3 regions of the Salinivibrio sp. PR919 genome follow, and region 2 is predicted to be linked to each of the others. Evidence: predicted binding sites of a transcription regulator. Region 2 holds the regulator's gene; each other region holds the start of a gene.
The links. Region 2 encodes MetJ, which represses methionine synthesis genes. Its sites were predicted from a motif close to TTAGACNTNTANANGTCTAA; they were not measured.
Positions count from the first base shown of each region.

Region 1: a site for MetJ is predicted at 1,190-1,209, ahead of metN (methionine ABC transporter ATP-binding protein MetN). Genes of this name have one in related genera too.
Region 3: a site for MetJ is predicted at 1,376-1,395, ahead of metK (methionine adenosyltransferase). Genes of this name have one in related genera too.

Region 1 is NZ_MUFL01000019.1:2,720-4,995, reverse strand. Features, by position in the region: gene BZG83_RS05395 (methionine ABC transporter permease) at 1-45, opposite strand, end outside; gene metN (methionine ABC transporter ATP-binding protein MetN) at 35-1,069, opposite strand; gene BZG83_RS05385 (LysE family translocator) at 1,336-1,959, shown strand; gene BZG83_RS05380 (serine/threonine protein kinase) at 2,027-2,276, shown strand, end outside.
Region 2 is NZ_MUFL01000015.1:4,378-6,653, forward strand. Features, by position in the region: gene metB (cystathionine gamma-synthase) at 1-1,043, opposite strand, end outside; gene metJ (met regulon transcriptional regulator MetJ) at 1,216-1,533, shown strand; gene BZG83_RS04420 (malic enzyme-like NAD(P)-binding protein) at 1,629-2,276, opposite strand, start outside.
Region 3 is NZ_MUFL01000024.1:15,573-17,848, forward strand. Features, by position in the region: gene BZG83_RS06585 (SprT family zinc-dependent metalloprotease) at 1-5, opposite strand, end outside; gene metK (methionine adenosyltransferase) at 150-1,304, opposite strand; gene BZG83_RS06595 (LysR family transcriptional regulator) at 1,480-2,276, opposite strand, start outside.

The sequences.
Region 1 (2,276 bases), on a different contig from region 2:
TGCTTGGTTTTGTCCAATCCATTGGGTTAACGCATCAATCGACATAGCCAAGTACCTCCGTGGCGACATGGTGTTTGTTTAGGTAGTGAATCGCATCATCAACGGCACTTTTCGGGCCCATAATCTCCGCCAAGAGTAGACCAAATTTCACGCCGCCAGCGTAATCAATGTCAGAGCTTAAGATGCTGATATCAATATTAAATAAGCGCGACATCTGGCTGATCAGTGGCTCGTCGACGGTGGCGCCTGTAAATTCTAGACGCACCAGCGGATAGCTGCCTTTAAAGTAGTCTTTTTGTAAGCGTTGGGCGTAGTCGTGTGGCACCGATAAATCCAAGGTGGAGCGAATAAAGTTTTTCGCTAACTCGGATTTAGGATGAGCAAAAATATCGCCTACGGGGCCAGACTCAACCAGTTCGCCATCACCAATAATCGCCACGTCATGACAAATGCGCTTCACCACATCCATTTCGTGGGTGATCAGCAAAATGGTGAGGTTGAGTTTTTCATTAATGGTTTGCAGCAACGACAAAATTGATTGGGTTGTAGCCGGATCCAATGCGCTGGTTGCTTCATCACAGAGCAATACATTTGGGCTTGGCGCCAGCGCGCGAGCGATAGCGACACGCTGCTTTTGTCCACCACTGAGGCTGGCAGGATACACATCACGCTTATCGACCAAGCCGACCAAATCGAGCAACTCGCTGACGCGCGTTTCAATTTCATCGCGGCGCGTACCACTGAGCTCCAGCGGCAGGGCGATATTGTCGAACACGGTGCGCGACGACAGCAGGTTAAAGTGTTGGAAAATCATGCCGATTTTACGGCGCGCTTGGGTTAACTCGCGGTTGGGTAACGCAGTAAGGTTGACGCCGCCCACGGTCACTGAGCCGCTGGTTGGGCGCTCAAGCAGGTTAACCATCCGGATCAGCGTGCTTTTGCCCGCGCCAGAGGCGCCAATCACACCAAACACTTTTCCTTTCGGAATAAATAAATTGATGTCTTTAAGGGCATGAATTCGGCGCTCCCCGAGTTCGAATACCTTGTTGAGTTGTTTTATCTCAATCATCACATGTCCTTAGCGATAAATCTTATGACATCTCGCAGCTGTCCAGCGCCTTGCACCTTGGCTGTCGGGTCTCTCTGGTTATTGATGCTATGGGTTCGTTAAAAACAAGTCAATGGATATTTTTACTTCTAGACGTCCAAATGGCAATAAGTCTAACCGTCCGGTTATAAAGTGAGCGAAGGGCTTGATCTCTGCAGGCAAAGCGCGTTAACTGACAGCTCCTGTACCTAACTGTTAAGACTGTTGTTTTTATGTCTCCGCTTTTAATTGATACCACCATGCTGACGCTGTTCATCCCTACCTTTTTTTTCGTGTCGGTCACGCCCGGCATGTGCATGACATTATCGATGACCCTTGGCATGACAATTGGCGTTAAGCGTAGCTTACATATGATGTGGGGCGAGCTTATCGGCGTGGGGCTGGTTGCGATCGCCTCTGTCATTGGTGTGGCGACGGTGATGCTGAACTATCCCGCGGTGTTTCAGGTGTTTAAATATGTCGGTGGTGTGTACTTGGCGTATTTAGGCGTACAAATGTGGCGCTCTCGCGGCAAGATGGCGATCCCAAATGATGATGACGATACCCCCAATGAAGCCTCGGCATTGTCGTTGGCCGCGCAAGGCTTTGTTACCGCCATTGCCAACCCAAAAGGTTGGGCGTTTATGATCTCGCTGTTGCCGCCGTTTATTAACCCTGCAATGTCACTCCCCAGCCAGTTGAGCGTGCTGGTGTTGATCATCCTTTGCACGGAATTTAGTTGTTTAATGCTATATGCCAGCGGTGGGCGTACCTTGCGTCAGTTTTTGCAGCAAAAGGGCAATGTGCAATTGCTGAACCGAATCGCCGGCACCCTGATGATCGGGGTCGGATTTTGGTTGGCGTTGGGGTGAATTAACTTTTAATAATTCTGCAAATAATTAGAATAACCACTTAAATTCATAGGCTTGGTCGATTATTGTGCAATTTGGTGGGGCTGAGACGCAGCTTGTTTATGATTTTCTCGATTTGTCCGAGGAAGAACAGGAAGTATGGTTAAGTCGGTTGAAAGTCACGTCTCCCTCTCAATACGCACAACTCTTGCCATTCTATCATTGCGATACACAGCCATTGCTGAGCCAAATTTGGTCAGATGGGGCTCAATCTTTCATCGCATCACAGCTGTTTGAACCGAATACTACATTGGATAAATATCGTCTCGGTGAGGAGA
Region 2 (2,276 bases):
ACATCACTCATCGCCCGATGTGTCATGGAGCCTGGGTGTGTGACCAAGCTTTCTACACCGCCTAACGACTCTGCTAAAGCAAATAGCGAAAGGCCTGCGATAAAACGCGCCACCCCGTCACTGTCGGTATCCAATTCCAAGCTCAGCATACTACCAAAGCCTGATTGCTGACGGGCAGCAATTTCGTGACCCGGATGGGTAGCGAGTCCCGGATAATAGAGTTGGCGCACAGCAGGAACCGTTTGCAGATAGGCGAGTACCGCTTGCGTGTTTTGCTGGTGTTGTTTAACCCGTGCGCCTAAGGTACGCAACCCTCGCAATGTCATATAACTGTCAAACGCGTTGCCCGTGGCGCCTATACAGTTGCCCCACCACGCTAAGGTTTCGGCAAGCTCACTGGTTGCTGCGATCACCGCGCCACCGACAATATCAGAATGACCATTAATAAATTTGGTGGTCGAATGCACCACCATGTCGGCCCCTAGCGCAAGAGGTTGCTGTAAAGCGGGAGATAAAAAAGTGTTGTCGACCACCACCCAAGCGCCGACTTGATGCGCTTGCTGGCAAATATCAGCAATATCGACCACGCGCAGCAAGGGGTTCGATGGGGTTTCCACCAGTACCAACTTTGGCGATTCTGCCAAAGCGCTCGCCAAGGCGTCTGGGTCGGATTGATCGACAAATTTAACCTGCCAAATTCCCTGCTTGGCTCGGGACTCAAGCAACCGGTACGTGCCACCATAACAGTCATGTGGGGCCACAATTTTGTCACCCGCATTCAATAGCGATAACACCAAATTAATCGCGGCCATCCCGCAGTTGGTTACCACCGCACCTGCGCCTCCTTCTAGATCAGTCAATGCTTGCTCTAACTGCGCGCGGGTCGGATTCCCTCCGCGTGCATAGTCATAGGTGGGCACATCCCCAAACGCGGGAAAGCGATAATTGGTCGAGAGATATAAAGGGGGGACCACCGCATGATGTTGCGTGTCGGTGCCAATGCCAGTTCTTACAGCGATGGTGTCAGTTTTTTTTCGGGTCATGGTTCATCCTTGCGATGTGGTGCGCGAGCCAGCGTTGTTATCCTCACCTTACCCTGCACTTTTTGAGACGTCAACACTTCTAGACGTCTATACAGCTTTGCATGTGGCGGTTAATATAGCTAGAATCTCCGCAGCATCATTCTGGGTATTCAATAATCAAGATAGGTGAGACATGGCGCAGTGGAACGGCGATTACATTAATCCGTATGCCGAGCATGGTAAGAAAAAGGAGCAGGTGAAAAAAATCACCGTTTCTATCCCACTTAAAGTTTTAAAAATTCTCACTGACGAGCGGACACGCCGTCAGGTTAATAACCTGCGTCACGCGACCAACAGTGAGCTGCTGTGTGAAGCATTTTTGCATGCTTATACCGGCCAGCCATTGCCAACCGATGACGATATTCGCAAAGACAAGCCTGACAGCATTCCTGCTGAAGCGCGTCAGATCATGAAAGAACTAGGTATCGAGTTCGACGATAGCGAATACTAAAAAAACCCGCCGATTGGCGGGTTTTCTGTCATCATAGGTGCTCAGTACAGCCTTCTCAGGCTTTATGACACCGCGCTTTTCCTAACGCTCATGCATTATGCCTTGTCGAGCATATAGTTGTCTGGCATCTCGATACGGGCGACGCCAGTTTCAACCGCTGCAAGTGCCACCGCGCGAGCCACGCGTGGCAATAAGCGTGCATCCATTGGCTTAGGAATAATGTAATCCGGGCCAAAATGCAGCGCATCAACACCTGCCGCGTCCAATACCGACTGTGGGACAGGCTCTTTCGCCAAACCACGGATCGCCTCGACGGCTGCCAGTTTCATTGCATCATTAATTTCACTGGCACGCACATCCAACGCGCCACGGAAAATAAACGGGAAGCAGAGTACGTTGTTGACTTGGTTTGGATAATCAGAGCGCCCTGTTCCCATGATCAAATCATCACGGACTTGATGCGCGACCTCTGGATTAATTTCAGGATCTGGGTTCGAGCAGGCAAAAACAACCGGCTTATCGGCCATCAGTTTTAATGCCTCTGGCGAGAGCAAGTCTGGCCCTGACACACCCACAAACAAATCGGCGCCCTCAATCACATCTTCGAGGGTACGTTTGTCGGTATTGTTAGCAAACAATTGCTTGTACTTATTGATGTCGTCGCGACGGGTGTGGATCACGCCTTTGCGATCCAGCATGTAGATTTTTTCGCGTTGCGCGCCACATTTGATCAATAGCTCCAT
Region 3 (2,276 bases), on a different contig from region 2:
GGCATGGCAATCGTTACCTCACTCGAGTTAACGTCTTGGGGTCATGTAACATGCGTCATTTAACATGTGTCACAACACATGGGTGATTAAAAAAAGGGAAGCCGCTGCTTCCCTTCCTTTCTTTGCGCACAATGAGCGTTAGCCCAAGGTTAACCAAGTTTAGCAAATTCGCGCAATAGCTCGGCTTTGTCGGTTTTCTCCCAAGGGAAAATATCACGACCAAAGTGACCGTATGCGGCGGTTTGCTTATAAATCGGTTGTAGCAGATCTAGCATTTCCTGCAGACCGTATGGGCGCAAGTCGAAGTTTTCACGCACCGCCTTGATAATGACTTCAGGGGCCACTTTTTCGGTACCAAAGGTTTCGACCATGATAGAAGTCGGCTCGGCGACACCAATCGCGTAAGACAATTGGATTTCACAGCGGTCCGCCAGACCGGCAGCGACAATGTTTTTCGCCACATAGCGTGCCGCATAGGCGGCTGAGCGGTCAACTTTCGATGGATCTTTACCGGAGAATGCACCACCACCGTGACGGGCTGCACCGCCGTAGGTATCGACGATAATTTTACGGCCAGTAAGACCACAGTCGCCCATTGGGCCACCAATCACGAAACGACCGGTTGGGTTGATGAAGTATTTGGTTTCTTTGGTCAGCCATTCTGCGGGCAGAACTGGCTTGATAATCTCTTCCATCACCGCTTCACGCAGAGTTTCGGTAGAGACGCTGTCGCAATGCTGAGTAGAAAGTACAACTGCGTCGATGCCGACGATCTTGCCGTTGTCGTACGCAAAAGTGACCTGACTTTTAGCGTCTGGACGCAACCAATCTAGGGTGCCATCTTTACGCGCTTGCGCTTGGCGCTCGACCAAACGGTGCGAGTAAGTGATCGGGGCAGGCATAAGGACATTGGTTTCGTTGGTTGCGTAACCAAACATAATGCCTTGGTCGCCTGCGCCTTGATCTTTGGGATCGGCACGGTCAACACCTTGGTTAATATCTGGTGACTGCTTACCAATGGTGTTGAGAACCGCGCACGAGTTGGCATCAAAGCCCATGTCTGAGTGTACATAGCCAATGTCGCGAACCGTTTGGCGTGTCAGCTCTTCAATATCGACCCACGCTGAGGTGGTGATCTCGCCGCCGACCATTACCATGCCGGTTTTTACATAAGTTTCGCAGGCAACGCGCGCTCTTGGATCTTGCTCAAGAATTGCATCCAAAACGGCATCTGAAATTTGGTCTGCGATTTTATCTGGATGGCCTTCAGAGACAGACTCTGAAGTAAACAGGTGCTTAGCCATGTGACACTCTCATTGTTTATCAAGGATACCGACGATACGAGGCGAAATCGATCGCCGATCATCTCAGATGTTTTAACTTCTAGACGTCTATTCTATTCGTAATTGTGACAAACGCAAGCAAGTTGATGCATAGCGTCATGCATTTAGGTATAGCAAACGATTGCGCCATGAGGCGTTATTCGACGGCTGCAGGCATAACATCATCGGCCATCTGAGCCTCTGTCCACGCTTTGGGAGCGCGAGTGATAAACCGCTCCACCAGTGTATCTATGCGCAAAGGCAGCCTCCCTGAGGCGCTATATAATCGAATCGGTATCGCGGCTGACTGCCATTGTGGCAAACAGCGAATAATCTTGTCTGGGTGATGCGCCTGATACCCTTCAGCATTCCATGTAGGTAGTAGGCCCACACCTTGTCCGTTGGCAATGGCATCGATTTGAATCGCAACCATATCGCAGTTAAACCGGCTGGGAAGCGCGCTCAAATGATAGGGAGGCTGATGGGAATGAAACAGCGTGAGTCCACGTCGGCGGAGCGCAAATACATCCAGCCAAGCGTGATCATCCAACGCGGAGGGGTGTGAAAACGGACCATGTGCCTGCACATACGCGGGCGAGGCGTAAATGCCGTAGTGCCAGTGACCCAGTGTTTGGGTGCGACAGTTAGTGGGGACCATCACATCGTCGGCCCAGATAACAATATCAGCCGCTTGGATACGCTGTGCACTCAGCTCACTGGTTAAAGTGATGGACACTTTGGGATGCTCGGTTAAAAAATGATTCAGTAAAGGGCCAGCCCAGCCACGCATGAGCGCCGGATGGCAAATGACTTCAATTGGCCCTTTTAGCTCATTATTCAGACCGTGAATGGCTTCTTGGCTTTCCTCTGCCAGGGCCAAAATTTGCGAGCAATAGCGCGAAAAGGTTTCGCCGGCTTTAGTGAGTACCAAGCGATTTCCCTGCCGTTGGGTTA